One region of the Arthrobacter sp. NicSoilB8 genome, then DNA from elsewhere that is predicted to be linked to it. Evidence: predicted binding sites of a transcription regulator. Region 1 holds the regulator's gene; the other holds the start of a gene.

What was found. Region 1 encodes HrcA, which represses chaperone genes, less so after heat shock. Its sites were predicted from a motif close to TTNGCACTCGNNNNNNNCGAGTGCNAA; they were not measured.
Region 2: groES (co-chaperone GroES) is a predicted target of HrcA. The motif match lies at 2,288-2,314, and genes of this name have one in related genera.

The regions. Positions count from the first base shown of each region.
Region 1 covers NZ_AP024655.1:2,663,233-2,670,774, forward strand. Annotated here, with positions in the region: gene LDO15_RS12000 (16S rRNA (uracil(1498)-N(3))-methyltransferase) at 1-318, opposite strand, end outside; gene dnaJ (molecular chaperone DnaJ) at 321-1,451, opposite strand; gene hrcA (heat-inducible transcriptional repressor HrcA) at 1,531-2,544, opposite strand; gene LDO15_RS12015 (DUF3097 domain-containing protein) at 2,863-3,714, shown strand; gene LDO15_RS12020 (DUF4870 domain-containing protein) at 3,858-4,277, shown strand; gene hemW (radical SAM family heme chaperone HemW) at 4,431-5,669, opposite strand; gene lepA (translation elongation factor 4) at 5,715-7,542, opposite strand, start outside.
Region 2 covers NZ_AP024655.1:3,617,828-3,625,369, reverse strand. Annotated here, with positions in the region: gene LDO15_RS16285 (class I SAM-dependent methyltransferase) at 1-1,156, opposite strand, end outside; gene LDO15_RS16280 (hypothetical protein) at 1,223-1,744, shown strand; gene groES (co-chaperone GroES) at 2,473-2,769, shown strand; gene groL (chaperonin GroEL) at 2,850-4,460, shown strand; gene LDO15_RS16265 (acyltransferase family protein) at 4,757-6,811, shown strand; gene LDO15_RS16260 (DUF389 domain-containing protein) at 6,929-7,542, opposite strand, start outside.

The DNA of each region.
Region 1 (7,542 bases):
GCCCAGCTCGGTGGCTGTTTCGGCCGCAAGTTCATCGCGGTCACCCTTGGCGAGTGCCTGGACCAGGACCAGCCGGATCCCGGGCTGGGGCTCATTGGCCAGCTCCCGGCACTCGACGGTCATCTCGCCGGGGGCGACGGCGGTCACCGTGCCGGTCAGGCGCTTGCCGGCGCCGTCCGCGATGTCCACCGCTTCCCCGACGGCGAGCCGTTTGACGGTGACGGCGTGGCGGGCCTCGGCGCCCTCAAGGACAAAGGCCGAGCCGGGGGCCTGCTGGTCCAGGGTGCCTGGGGCGGTGAAGAAGACCGGGTTACTCACCGCTACAGGTTACCGAGCCGGTCCCGGAGTTTGGCGAAGACCCCGCCGCTGGCCGCAAGCTTTCCCTCCGTAAAGTGTTCGCCGCGCAGCTTGGCCAACTGGCGGAGCAGTTCCTCCTGGTGGTGGTCCAGCTTGCCAGGCGTTTCGACCTGCAGGTGCACTTTGAGGTCACCGCGGCCGTGGCCGCGGAGGTGGGTGACCCCGAGGCCGCGCAGGGTGATGACCTCACCCGACTGGGTACCGGCCTTGACGTCGATCTCCTGCTGCCCGTCGAAGGTGTCGAGGGAAATCTCGGTGCCGAGTGCAGCGGCTGTCATGGGGATGTTGAGGCTCGCGTGCAGGTCGTCGCCGTCGCGGACGTAGGTGGGGTCGTTGTTGACCCGGATCTCCACGTACAGGTCGCCCGCCGGGCCGCCGGCGGGACCGGCCTCGCCCTGGCCGGAGAGCTGGATGCGGGTGCCGGTGGCAACACCGGCCGGGACCTTCACGGTCAGGGAGCGGCGGCTGCGGATCCGGCCCTGGCCGCTGCACTCGTTGCAGGGGTCCTTGATAACCGTGCCGAAGCCCTCGCAGGATCCGCAGGGTGCCGAGGTCATGACCTGGCCCAGGATGGACCGCACGGCGCGCTGGACCTGGCCGCTGCCGCCACAGATGTCGCAGCGGACCGGGTGGCTGCCCTCGCGGCAGCAGGAGCCCTCACATGTGGGGCAGATGACTGCCGTGTCGACCTCTAGCTTCTTGTTGACGCCGAACACGGCGTCGCGGAGGTCGATCCGGACACTGATCAGCGCGTCCTGGCCGCGGCGGACCCGGGATGCCGGGCCGCCCTGGCCGCCGCCTGCGCCGAAGAACGTCTCGAAAATGTCCTGGAAGGCGAAGCCCTGGCCCGAGTAGCTGCCGCCGCCGAAGCCGTTGTCGGTGCCGTTCTCGTTGCCGGTGGTGTCATAGACCCGGCGCTTTTGCGGATCGGAGAGGACCTCGTAGGCATGGGTGACGGCCTTGAACCGGTCCGAGGCATCCTCCCCCGGGTTCACGTCCGGGTGCAGGGTCCGGGCCAGTTTCCGGTAGGCCTTCTTGATCTCCTCCCCCGTTGCATCGCGGGAGACTCCAAGAACGTCATAATGGCTGGTCAAAGTGTGTATCTCTTCCTTTTCGTACTGCCGGTGGGGCACTGCCTGCGAGGGCAAGACGTCATCTTCGGTCCCGGGCCCGTCAAGGCCCCAGGATCCTCGAAAGGTAGCGGGCCACCGCGCGGACGGCGGCCATGGTGGTGGGGTAGTCCATCCGGGTGGGCCCCAGGACGCCGACCTTGGCCGTGGCGTCCGGCCCGTAGGCGGTGGCCACCACGGAGGCCTCGGCGAGGCCGTCGTAGGGGTTTTCCCGGCCGATGCTGACAGTGACGCCGCGCGGGTCCTCCGCCATTTCGCTGAGCAGGCGGAGCATCACCACCTGCTCTTCGAGCGCCTCCAGCACCGGGCCGATGCTGAGCGGGAAGTCCACATTGGAGCGGGCCAGGTTGGCGGTGCCGGCCATGACCATGCGCTCTTCGCGGCTGCTCGTGGCCAGGGCCTCGAGGCCGCGGGCCAGGGCCTGGGCTGCCCCGCGGCGCGCCGGCGGTCCACCGGCGACGACGGCGGGCAGCAGCTGCGGCAGCAGGCTCAGCGGGGTTCCGGACAGGCTCGCCAAGAAACGGCTGCGCAGCTCCGCGAGGGCGTCGTCAGGAAGGTCCTGCCCGACGTCGATCACGCGCTGCTCCACCTTGCCGGTGTCCGCTATCAGCACGATCAGCACCTTCCGGGGCGCCAGCAGGACGAATTCGATGTGCCGCACCCTGGCGCGGCTAAGAAGCGGATACTGTACGACGGCGACCTGGTTGGTCAGCTGGGCGAGGAGCCGCACGGTCCGGTCCAGGACGTCGTCGAGGTCCTCCGAGCCCTCCAGCAGGGCCTGAATGGCCCGGCGCTCGGCCGGGGACAGCGGCTTGACGGCCGAGATCTGGTCGACGAACAGCCGGTAGCCCTTGTCCGTGGGGATTCTGCCGGCACTCGTGTGCGGTGCCGTGATGAGGCCTTCGTCTTCCAGCGCCGCCATGTCGTTGCGGATCGTGGCACTGGAAACTCCGAGATGGTGCCGTTCGACGAGCGCTTTGGAACCAACGGGCTCACGGGAATGGACATAGTCCTCCACGATGGCCCGCAACACTTCGAGTTTGCGCGGTTCGCTCACGCTCCACCTCCAATCGACGGTCACGCAGTCGGTACCGCCCGCAGCGTCCGGTTCGCGTCCACGATGTGGTGCAGGGGCGGTCCGCGACTGGACAGGGGTTAGCACTCGACATGCCTAAGTGCTAACCAGTCTAATATGAGTCGCCGCGTTGTTAGCATTGGATTCGCTCCAGGCGTGGCCCGCGGGATCGAGTTTCCCGTCACGTCGGCGCTGAGACCGTGGCAGCCCGTGCCGTGGCCGCCCCATGCGGTCCGGTTCCGGCTCGCGGAGAGTTCCACTGTCCGTCGTTCATTCCAAGAGCAAAGTAAGCGTGTAGAGATGTCGTACCAGAACTGGGGACCCCAGAACCTGTCCGCCCCCGCCAAGACGCAGCTGCCGGAAGTTCCCGTGGAACGCGGGATGGTTCTCGAGGAGGTCCAGTCCGGCTGGGTGGGCGCCGTGACCCGGGTGGAGAAGTCAGGCGGCATGCACGTGGTGGCGTTGGAGGACCGGCGGGGCAAGTCCCGGTCCTTCCGCCTCGGCTTCGGCTTCCTTTTGGAGGGGCAGCCGATCCGGCTGATGCCTCCGGTCCCGAAGAAGGCCGCTCCCGCCGCCGGTGCCGGCCGCACGGCGTCGGGCTCGGTCCGGGTGGCGGGACAGCGCGCACAGGTGGCCAGGGCCAGCCGCATCTGGGTGGAAGGCAAGCACGACGCCGAGCTCGTCGAGAAGGTCTGGGGCGACGACCTCCGGGTGGAGGGCATCGTCGTCGAACCCCTGCACGGCATTGACGACCTTGCCGCGGCCGTGGCGGAGTTCGGTCCCGGCCCGGGCCGCCGGCTCGGCGTGCTCGTTGACCACCTGGTGCCCGACTCCAAGGAGTCGCGGATCGCCGACGCCGTCATGGCCTCGCCGGGCGCCGCCGGCAACGTGCTCATTGTGGGCCACCCTTACGTGGACGTGTGGCAGGCCATCCGTCCCGCGGTCCTGGGGATCGAGCGATGGCCCGTGATCCCCCGCGGCGTGGACTGGAAGACGGGCATCCTGACGGCGTTCGGCTGGCCTCACTCCACGAAGGAGGACATCGGCCTCGGCTGGCAGAAACTCCTGGGGGCCGTGCACAGCTATGCGGATCTGGAGGCATCCCTGCTCGGCCGGGTGGAAGAGGTCATTGACTTCCTCACCGTGCCGTAGCCTGGTGGCGGCGCGCCCCTGATCTCCATTTAGGCGCCCGAGCAAGTATTCTTGAAACGGCGGCCGCGCCCCCAGCGCAGTCCCGGCTATTCCAGGCACGAACCCCGGCAGCAACGCATCACCGCAATCCAAAGGACTACACCGTGGCAGATAACGCACGCGAACACACGGACAACAAGGCTGGCCATGACCAGCCCCCGTACCATGGCGTTCCGGCAAATGCGCTTCCGCTGACGGCCAGCGAGGACCGGCAGTGGGCCACGCTGGCGCACTTCGGCGGCATCCTGGGCTGCGTGCCCTCGCTGCTGATCTACCTCATCTTCAAGGACCGCGGCCCGTTCACGGCACAGGAATCCAAGGAAGCCCTCAATTTCACACTGCCGCCGACGATCGCCGCGGTGCTCGCCAATCTGCTGGTCTTCATCCCCGTGGTAGGCAACCTCTTTGCCGTGCTCGCCACCGTGATCTGGATCGCCGTGACCTGCTTCTCGGTGGCGGCAGGCATCCACGTCAACCGCGGCCAGCCGCACCGTTACGAGTTCAACCTGCGCTGGATCAAGTAGTCCGGGCCGGATCCAAAGACCCGTCCCCCACAACGTCTCCCAACAGCAGAACCGGCCGCTGCCCGTCAGGGCGTAGCGGCCGGCTCTTTGTGTGTCGTGGGAGGGTGCGGCCCGGGGCATGGTGCCGGGCCCGGGCAGAATGTCCCCGGCTTATTAGTCCGGCAGGATCCTGCGGACCACGGCGTCGGCCAGCAGCCGGCCCTTGAGTGTGAGGACCAGCCGCCCCTTGAAGGCGGCCGCGGGATCCACCAGGCCGTCGGCGATCAGCCCGGCGACGGCGTGCCGGCCCGTGTCGCCCAGGCCGCCGAGGCTCGGGATGTCGAGTCCGGAGTTCAGGCGGGCCTCGAGCATGACGCGTTCGACGTTGCGGGTTTCGGTGTCCAGCGTTTCGCGTCCGGCGGCGGGCGAAACACCGGCGCCGAGGCGGTTGGCGTAGGCGGTGGGGTGCTTGACGTTCCACCACCGCACGCCGCCGACGTGCGAATGCGCCCCTGGCCCGATGCCCCACCAGTCGTCCCCGCGCCAGTAGGCGAGGTTGTGCCGGCAGGCCTGTTCGGGGGTGCGGGACCAGTTGCTGACCTCATACCAGGCGAGCCCGGCGGCGGAAATCAGATCGTCGGCGAGTTCGTATTTGGCGGCGTGGTCGTCGTCGTCGATTTCCGGCACTTCGCCGCGCCGGATCTGCGCCGCAAGCTTGGTGCCGTCCTCGACAATCAGCGCGTATGCGCTGATGTGGTCGGGGGCGTAGGACAGCGCCGTCTCGAGCGAGTAGCGCCAGTCCTCCAGCGACTCCCCGGGCGTCCCGTAGATGAGGTCGAGGCTGACCGCGAGGCCCGCATCGCGGGCCCACCGCACCACCTCGGGCACCCGGCTGGGCGTGTGGGTGCGGTCCAGGACCTTCAGGACGTGCGGAACGGCCGACTGCATGCCGAAAGAGACCCGGGTGAACCCGGCGTCGGCCAGCAGCTGCAGGGATTCGGGGGTGACGGAATCCGGGTTGGCCTCCGTGGTCACCTCGGCGCCGGGCTGCAGGCCCCAGGCTCCGATCGCGGCGGTGAGGATGCGCGCCAGATCCTCCGCCGGCAGCAGCGTGGGCGTGCCGCCGCCAAAGAAGACGGTGCTCAGCGGCCGCTCGGGCAGGCCCGACGCCGCCAGGACGCGTCCGGCGAACTCCACCTCAGAGACCGCGGTGGCTGCGTAGGCGTCCTGCGACGCCCCGCCGCCGAGCTCGGTGGCAGTGTAGGTGTTGAAGTCGCAGTACCCGCAGCGGACGGCACAGAACGGGATGTGCACATAGAGCCCGAAGGCACGCTGATCCGCACCCTCGCCCGCCTGGGCGGGCAGGAGCCCGTCCGGCGGCGCGGGGTCGCCGAGGGGAAGAACGCTAGGCACGGGCCCGGCCCGCCGTCGCTGCGGCAGCAGTCATTACCAGCACCGCTACTTCTTGGCCTTGTCCTTGGACTCGTCCGTGGTCAGGGCTGCGATGAAGGCTTCCTGCGGGACCTCGACGCGGCCCACCATCTTCATGCGCTTCTTGCCTTCCTTCTGCTTTTCCAGCAGCTTGCGCTTCCGGGTGATGTCACCGCCGTAGCACTTGGCGAGGACGTCCTTGCGGATGGCGCGGATGCTTTCACGGGCGATGATCCTCGAGCCGATGGCAGCTTGGATGGGCACCTCGAACTGCTGCCGCGGGATAAGTTCGCGCAGCTTGCTGGTCATCATCACGCCGTAGGCATAGGCCTTGTCGCGGTGTGTGATCGCGGAGAACGCGTCCACCTGCTCGCCCTGGAGCATGATGTCCACCTTGACCAGGTCGGCCACCTGATCGCCGTCGGCCTTCCAGTCCAGGGACCCGTAGCCGCGGGTCTTGGACTTGAGGATGTCGAAGAAATCGAAGACGATTTCGGCCAGCGGCAGGCGGTACCGGATTTCCACCCGGTCCTCGGAGAGGTAGTCCATGCCGCCCATGACGCCGCGGCGGCTCTGGCACAGCTCCATGATGGCGCCGACAAACTCGTTCGGCGCCAGGATGGTGGCGGACACCATCGGCTCGCGGACCTCGGCGACTTTTCCGGTGGGGTACTCGCTGGGGTTGGTGACGTGGACGACCTTCTTGTCTTCCAGCGTCACCTCGTATTCCACGTTGGGGGCGGTGGAAATCAGGTCCAGGTTGTACTCGCGCTCGAGCCGCTCACGGGTGATTTCCAGGTGCAGCAGGCCCAGGAAGCCCACCCGGAAGCCGAAGCCCAGGGCGGCCGAGGTTTCCGGCTCGTACACCAGCGCGGCATCGTTGAGCATCAGCTTCTCGAGCGCATCGCGGAGCACCGGATAGTCCGTTCCGTCCAGCGGGTACAGGCCGGAGAAGACCATGGGCTTGGCGTCCGCGTAGCCGGGAAGGGAGTCGGTGGCCGGCTTGGCCAGGTTGGTGACGGTGTCGCCCACCTTGGACAGGCGGACGTCCTTCACACCGGTGATGAGGTAGCCCACTTCGCCGACGCCGAGGCCCTTGGAGGGGGTGGGTTCCGGGGAGCTCACGCCGATCTCCAGGAGTTCGTGCGTGGCGCGGGTGGACATCATCTGGATGCGTTCGCGCGGGTGCAGCATGCCGTCGACCACGCGGACGTAGGTGACCACGCCGCGGTAGGTGTCGTAGACCGAGTCGAAAATCATGGCGCGGGCGGGGGCATTCGGATCGCCCACGGGGGCCGGAAGGTCGCGGACGATCTTGTCCAGCAGGACCTCGACGCCCATGCCCGTCTTGCCGGAGACACGAAGGACGTCGTCCGGGTCGCCGCCGATCAGGTTGGCGAGTTCCGCCGCGTACTTCTCGGGTTGGGCTGCCGGGAGGTCGATCTTGTTCAGGACCGGGATGATCGTGAGGTTGTTTTCCATCGCCAGGTAGAGGTTGGCGAGGGTCTGGGCCTCGATGCCCTGGGCCGCGTCCACCAGCAGGATCGCACCTTCGCAGGCCGCGAGTGAGCGGGAGACCTCGTAGGTGAAGTCAACGTGCCCGGGGGTGTCGATCATGTTCAGCGCGTAGCTGACGCCGTCGAGCTCCCACGGCATGCGGACGGCCTGGGACTTGATGGTGATGCCGCGTTCGCGCTCAATGTCCATGCGGTCCAGATACTGGGCCTTCATGTCACGGGACTGGACAACGCCGGTGTACTGGAGCATCCGGTCGGCCAGTGTGGATTTGCCGTGGTCAATGTGCGCAATGATGCAGAAGTTCCGGATGATGGCCGGATCTGTTGCGGCGGGCACC
Region 2 (7,542 bases), 950 kb from region 1:
TGGCCTTGGAGCCTGCCGGTTTTCCTCCTGGAAGGAGTTGCTTGCGGAGCTCCTCCGGGGTGACGGCTGTGCCGCGCTTCTTGATGTCCAGGACGCCTATTCCTTTGTCCTTGACCCAGGACTTGAGCACCTTGACGTTGAAGGGCATCACCTCCAGGACCTTGTAGGCCCTGGCGAACGGGGTATCGCGCAACTCCGGGGCGCAGATGTAGGCGATGTGCTCGTCCACGAGGTGCCCGCCCAGCTGGAGGGCGACGTCGGCGACCAGTCCCGCGCGGATGACCGCGCCGTCGGGCTCGTACAGGTACCCCTCCACCGGGCCCACAGGCGCCGACGGGCCGGCGCCGAAATCCTCGCCGCTGGTGAGTTCGGCGGCGCCAAGAGGTCCGAGCACGAGGGCCGCGCGCCGCACTTCGGGGCGCCGCACCGCGTTGAACCACAAGGCCACCTCGGTCACGTCCCCGCCCACGGAGACCCACTGGGCCTCGCAGTCCGCCGGCACGGAATCGTGCGGCATGCCAGGACCCATCTTCACGCCGACAGCGCGCCCGGAGCCGGCCAGAGACTCCACAAAGGACAGCGGCGGGGAGAAATCTTCCGGGTCCCAGATCCTTTTGGTTCCCGAGGTGGACGTGGTGCGCCGGGCGGGGTCGAGCCAGACGCCGTCGATCCCCTCGAGCGAAACCGACGTGGCATCCGAGTGGACCACGGTGGCGTTGCGGAACGGGATCAGGTTCATCGTGGCGCAGGCGGCCGTGGCCTCGTCCAGTTCCACGGCGGTGACTTTGATGTCCAGGGACGCCAGCGCCATCGCATCGGCCCCCAGCCCGCAGCCGAGATCGGCCACGTGGCCGATTCCTGCCTCCGCGAACCGCTGCGCGTGCCGGGCCGCCACTGTGAGCCGGGTGGCCTGCTCCAGGCCGGCCCTGGTGAAGATCATCTGCCGGGCGAACTCGCCGAATTTCGCCTCGGCCTTGGTGCGCAGCCGGGACTGGGTGAGCACCGCCGAGACCATTTCGGGGGAGTGGCCGGCCTTGCGCAGCGCCGCGGTGAGCCGGAAGGCCTCGTCCTCGCGGTAGGGGCCCAGCGACGCCAGCAGCTCCCAGCCCTCGGGCGTGAGGATCGGGGCGATGTGTTCCTGCGGTGCGTCAGTCATGCCATCCAGCGTAGTTCAGCGCCGCGGGCGCGCTGTGACAGGACGGCTGGGGATAGGCTTGACGGCATGGAAGACAGCGGTACAGGCGACAGCACGTCAGCGGACACAGCGGGACACGACGCCGGGCAGGACGACGGGCGGGACGCGGCCCTGTACGACAACGGGCAGGACGAAGGGGGGGACGACGGGCGGGACGCGGCCCTGTACGACAACGGGCCGGACGACGTCGGGCAGGAGCGCCGGAGACCGCAGGGGCTGGCGCGCTACGCCCGGCCGGCGCTGATCGCCGGCGCGGTGATCGCCGTCGTGTGCATCGCCCTGCTGGTGATCATTTTCTTCCTCGATTCCTTTAACGCCACCGTGTATTCGGTCGGCGGCAAGAATGTCCAGGACGCCACCGACGAGGCGCGGGCCATCCGCGACACGTACGCCGCGGCCCGGCTCGGCGGCATCATCTTCCTGATCGCAGGTGTCCTCCTGGCCGCCGCCGGGGCCCTGCTGCTGTATCGGCACCGGAACGACGCCGGCCGTAACCGGGACGAGGACAATGGCGAAGACGTGGACTTCGAACACCTCGCCGGCGAGTAGTTACCTGCGCGCAACGCCTGCAGGACATGCCCCACCCCTGGCATCAGGAGTGGGCATGTCCCTCAGTCCAGGCCGGACCCGCTGAGCATGCCCCTGATCCAGCGCCAGGAATGAGCATGTTCCTTTGGGCAGTCTGAAACCATTGGGCATGTCCATCGCTGGGCGCGGGGAGTGGGCATGATGCCCATGTGTCCACCGGCAGCCACGAAGAATGGGCATGTGCCTCGGTCCATCGCGGAACCACTGGGCATGTCCCTTTAGTCGGGCTCGCGGGAGGCTGGGCATGTCCCTGGTCCAGCGCCAGGAATGAGCATGTTCCTTTGGGCAGTCTGAAACCATTGGGCATGTCCATCGCTGGGCGCGGGGAGTGGGCATGATGCCCATGTGTCCACCGGCAGCCACGAAGACTGGGCATGTGCCTCGGGCCGGCCCGGAACCAATGAGCATGTGCCCTGGCGAGCCCGGAAGAGTGAGCATGTGCCTCTGGCCGGCCCGGAACCAATGAGCATGTCCTTGACGAAAATGTTCACCGGGGACGAATTTCTGGCACTCGCCTTGACCGAGTGCTAACCAGTTACATAGAGTCGTCATTAGCACTCTCCCTAGGAGGGTGCTAACACATGAAGTGGGTTCCGCCAGGCTACTGCCGGCACCGCGACGACGGTCTGTACGCCATGGCATCACCGCTTCATAGTCCACGAATTTGCTGACGAAAAGGAGAGGTCCGAGTGTCGGTCTCTATTAAGCCTCTTGAGGATCGTATTGTTGTCCGCCCGCTCGAAGCCGAGCAGACCACGGCTTCCGGCCTGGTTATCCCGGACTCCGCACAGGAGAAGCCGCAGGAAGGCGAAGTTGTTGCAGTAGGCCCCGGCCGCTTTGACGACAACGGCAACCGCGTTCCCGTTGACGTTGCCGTTGGTGACGTTGTCATCTACTCCAAGTACGGCGGAACCGAAGTTAAGACCGGCGGCACCGAGTACCTCGTGCTCTCCGCCCGCGACGTTCTGGCGATCGTCGTAAAGTAACTCTCTTGGACCCCCGCGCAGCAGATCCTTCGTCATGAACGGATCAGTTGCGCGGGGTTCTGTCTTGAAAGGACAAAACCATGGCAAAGCAGCTTGCGTTTAACGACGCTGCCCGCCGGTCGCTTGAAGCCGGCATCGATAAGCTCGCCAACACGGTCAAGGTCACGCTCGGCCCGCGCGGCCGCAACGTCGTACTGGACAAGAAGTGGGGCGCCCCCACGATCACCAACGATGGTGTGACCATCGCCCGTGAAATCGAGCTGGACGACCCCTACGAAAACCTTGGCGCGCAGCTTGCCAAGGAGGTCGCCACCAAGACCAACGATGTCGCCGGTGACGGCACCACCACCGCCACCGTTCTGGCCCAGGCCCTGGTCAAGGAAGGCCTGCGCAACGTTGCGGCAGGCGCCGCACCGGGCGAGATCAAGCGCGGCATCGAGGTTTCGGTCGAGGCCGTCGCCGCCCGCCTGCTGGAAAACGCCCGCCCGGTCGAAGGCACGCAGGTTGCCAACGTCGCCGCGATCTCCGCCCAGAGCGACGAGGTCGGCGAGCTCCTGGCCGAGGCATTCGGCAAGGTCGGCAAGGATGGTGTGATCACCATCGAGGAATCCTCCACCACGCAGACCGAGCTGGTCCTCACCGAGGGCATGCAGTTCGACAAGGGCTACCTGTCCCCGTACTTCGTCACTGACGCGGAACGCCAGGAAGCAGTCCTCGAGGACGCCCTCATCCTGATCAACCAGGGCAAGATCTCCTCCGTGCAGGACTTCCTGCCGCTGCTGGAAAAGGCGCTGCAGAGCTCCAAGCCGCTCTTCATCATCGCCGAAGACGTCGAGGGCGAGGCCCTCTCCACGCTCATCGTCAACCGCATCCGCGGCACGCTGAACGTCGTCGCCGTCAAGGCACCGGGCTTCGGTGACCGCCGCAAGGCCATGCTGCAGGACATCGCGACCCTCACGGGTGCACAGGTCGTCTCCCCGGAGCTGGGCCTCAGCCTGGACACCGTCGGCCTTGAGGTGCTCGGCACCGCACGCCGCATCACTGTCACCAAGGACAACACCACGATCGTCGACGGCGCCGGTTCGGCCGAAGACGTCGCCGCCCGTGTTGCCCAGCTGCGCGCCGAGCTGACCCGCACCGATTCGGACTGGGACAAGGAAAAGCTGCAGGAACGCCTGGCCAAGCTGGCCGGCGGCATCGGCGTGATCAAGGTTGGCGCTGCCACCGAGGTCGAGCTGAAGGAAAAGAAGCACCGCATCGAGGACGCCGTGTCCTCGACCCGCGCTGCCCTCGAAGAGGGCATCGTGGCCGGCGGCGGCTCCGCCCTCATCCACGCGCTCAAGGCGCTCGACGAGGATGCTGCCGTCCAGGCCCTCGAAGGTGACGCCGCTGCTGCCGTCGGCATCGTCCGCCGTGCTCTGACCCAGCCGCTGCGCTGGATCGCCCAGAACGCCGGCTTCGACGGCTACGTCGTGGTTGCCAAGGTGGCCGAATCCGCCGTCAACCAGGGCTTCAATGCCAAGTCCGGCGAGTACGAGGACCTGATCGCCGCTGGCGTGATCGACCCCGTCAAGGTGACGCGTGCGGCTCTGCGCAACGCCGCCTCCATCGCCGCGCTGGTCCTCACCACGGAAACCCTCGTGGTGGAGAAGCCGGCCGACGAAGACGAGCACGCAGGCCACAAGCACTAATCTCGGCCCGCAGAGGGGACGGTCCGGCAATTGCTTGCCGGGCCGTCCTTTTTTCTGTCCGGATCCGGGCATGCCTCCGCCCACTTATCGCCAACATTCCAACCGCGCAGGAGTCCGCAACTGCCGCGGAATCTGCCGCCTCGCCGCCGTCGGACACAGCCCATCCACTCACGCTTCCCGGGAAACTCACACCTTGGCATGCCTCAATAGAGGTCTGTGGCCGTCGCCGCGATTGGCCATGAACATCACAGTTTAGTAACATAGACGCTTTGGTTATCTGGTTGAGGGGTTGTTCTATGACACAGCAAAGAACCCTGCCCCCGCCTGCCCAATCCGGTGCGGCACCGCGGGCGGGCAGGAAATCGACATTCAGGCCCGAAATCCAAGGACTCCGGTCCCTGGCCGTGCTCATGGTCATGACCTACCACATCTGGTTGGGCCGCGTGTCCGGCGGCGTCGATGTGTTCCTGCTGATTTCGGCATTCCTCATGACGCTGCAGTTCGTCGGCCGCTACGAGCAGGGCCGGCCGATGGCGCTCTTCAAGCATTGGCTGCACCTCTTCCGGCGCCTCCTGCCGGCGGCCGTGACCGTCCTGGTGGCCGTACTCGCCGCAAGCATGTTCTTCCTGCCACGGACCCGCTGGCTCGAGGTGATCTCCCAGGGCTGGACGTCCCTGTTCTATGTCGAAAACTGGTTCCTCCAGTCCCAGGCCACGAATTACTACGCCTCGGACCACAGCCACGCCAGCCCCTTCCAGCACTTCTGGTCCCTTTCGATCCAGGGGCAGATCTTCATCCTGTGGCCGCTCATCTTCGCGGGCGCAGCAATCGTCGCCAAGCGCTTCAGGCTCCGCTACCGCGTGCTGCTTTGCTACATCTTCGCCCTGATCTTCCTTGTTTCACTGGTCTACTCAATCGTCTTCACCTACGCCGACCAGACCGAGGCATACTTCGATACCGGAGCCCGGCTGTGGGAGTTCGCGCTGGGCACGCTCGTGGCTTTGGCCCTGCCGGCCCTGCGGCTGCCCCGGAGCTGGCGCCTGGTGCTCGGCTGGCTGGGCATCGTTGCCATGCTCAGCTGCGGGATCCTGCTCAATGTCCAGGCTTCCTTCCCCGGGTACGTGGCACTCTGGCCCACCCTGGCCGCGGCCTGCGTCATCGCCGCCGGCCAGTCGGGCAGCAGGCTGGGCGTCGACCGGATTCTCAGCTCGAAGCCCTTGATCCGGCTGGGCGACAATTCCTACGCCCTCTACCTGTGGCACTGGCCGGTCCTGGTCATTGCGCTTGCCGCGACGGGCAAGGACCGCGCGGGCCCCATCACGGGCGCCGTCATCATCGCCGTTTCACTGGTGCTCGCCTACCTCACCACCCGCTTTATCGAGAAGCCCTGGCGCGAATGGCAATGGCCGGAAGTGCGGCGACGCCGTGCGGTCATTGCCATCGCCGCTGCTGCCGCCACCGCCGTCGTGCCGCTGGCCGGCTGGCAACTCCAGATCAACTTCGCCACGGCCGCGGCGGCGAGCCAGGCCTGGGCCAATAACCCGGGCGCCCGTTCGCTGGACCCGGCTTACGTCGACGGGGCCGACAAATCCGCCCCGCTCCTTCCCACCCTTGCCACCGCGGCTGACGAATGGCCCCGCTACGACGGCGGCTGCACCTCGGATGAGAAGGCACTCACCAACGTGTGCAATAACGGCAAGCAGAATGCCGCCAAGACCGTGGTGATCATAGGCAACTCGCATGCCCACGTCTGGGCCACCCCCATCCTCACACTGGCCGAGAAGTACGGCTGGCGGGTGGAAGCCATCACCAAGGGCTACTGCCCCGTGACGGACAAGCCGGCGCCGGGGCAATCGGAAGGCTGCCTGGACTTCGACAAGGAAACCCTCAAGAAGGTCCTGGCCATGAAGCCGGACGTCGTGGTCACGACGAGCACCCGGACGGACCCCGACCCGAACGCCGTCGAGTTCCTGGATCCGGGTTGGGTTGCGCCGATCAAAACCATCAACGACGCCGGCATACCCGTCGTCGCGCTGCGGGACACCCCCCGCATGCACGAGGCCGTTCCCGCCTGCCTCGAAGAGCACCCGGACAACTACGCCGCGTGCGGATCGGCGACCGCGGCGAACTATGCGCCCACGTCGCCCGATGCCGCCGTGGCAGGGCAGCTGCCGGACACCAAGTTCCTCGACTTCAGCAGGTTCTTCTGCCAGGGCCAGGTCTGCCCGGCCGTGATCGGCAACGTGATGGTTTACAAGGATGACAACCACGTCACCAGAACCTACATGGAAAGCCTCACCCCCTACTTCGAGGCGGAGTTTCTGGCAGCCACCGGCTGGGACGCCGAGTAGGGATCGTTCCCTTGCCGCCGGGCGGCCACGTGGCCGCGCCTGCCACGCCGACCACGTGGCAGATCCGCTGATCGGCTGCCGGGCTGCCGGATCAGCGGCCGCCCGACAGCACGGGCGTCAGCGCTGCGTGCCGGCTGCCCGGCGCCGCAGCTGCAGGGCAGCCTCCGGCGACAGCCGTTTGGTCACGAGCCGGTAGAACAGCAGCACCGCGACGCCGGCCACCACGATGCCCAGCAGGTTCAGGAACAGCTGGAGGGCGGAACCGGCCGCCTTCTGATACTCGCCCAGAACCAGCGCCACGGCCACATACCCCGCCGCCGGCACCGTGGTGACGGAGATGAACACGCCGATCAGCGCCGCCGAGCGCCGGCTGATCACCGAGAGCATCCCGGCGATTCCGGCCAGCACGGCGACGATCAGCGAATAGGGTCCCGGATGGTAGATGAACTCAACCGCCGAACCGCGGTCCAACGCATCCCGGGGAAACAGCCCCAGCGGCACGGACAGCCACGCGGTCAGGGCGGCGGCCAGCATCGCGATGGGAAAGCCGACGCCGAGGGCCAGCGCCGCGTCGCGTCCGAGCCGCCGCTCGCGCCGGACCAAGGCCACGGCCAGCGCGGCCAGCGGGCCGAACTCCGGCCCGACGGCCATGGCGCCGACGATCGCGATGGTGGAGTCAGTGACGATGCCGATGGCCGCCAGTTGGGTGGCCAGGATCAGGAACGTCAGGT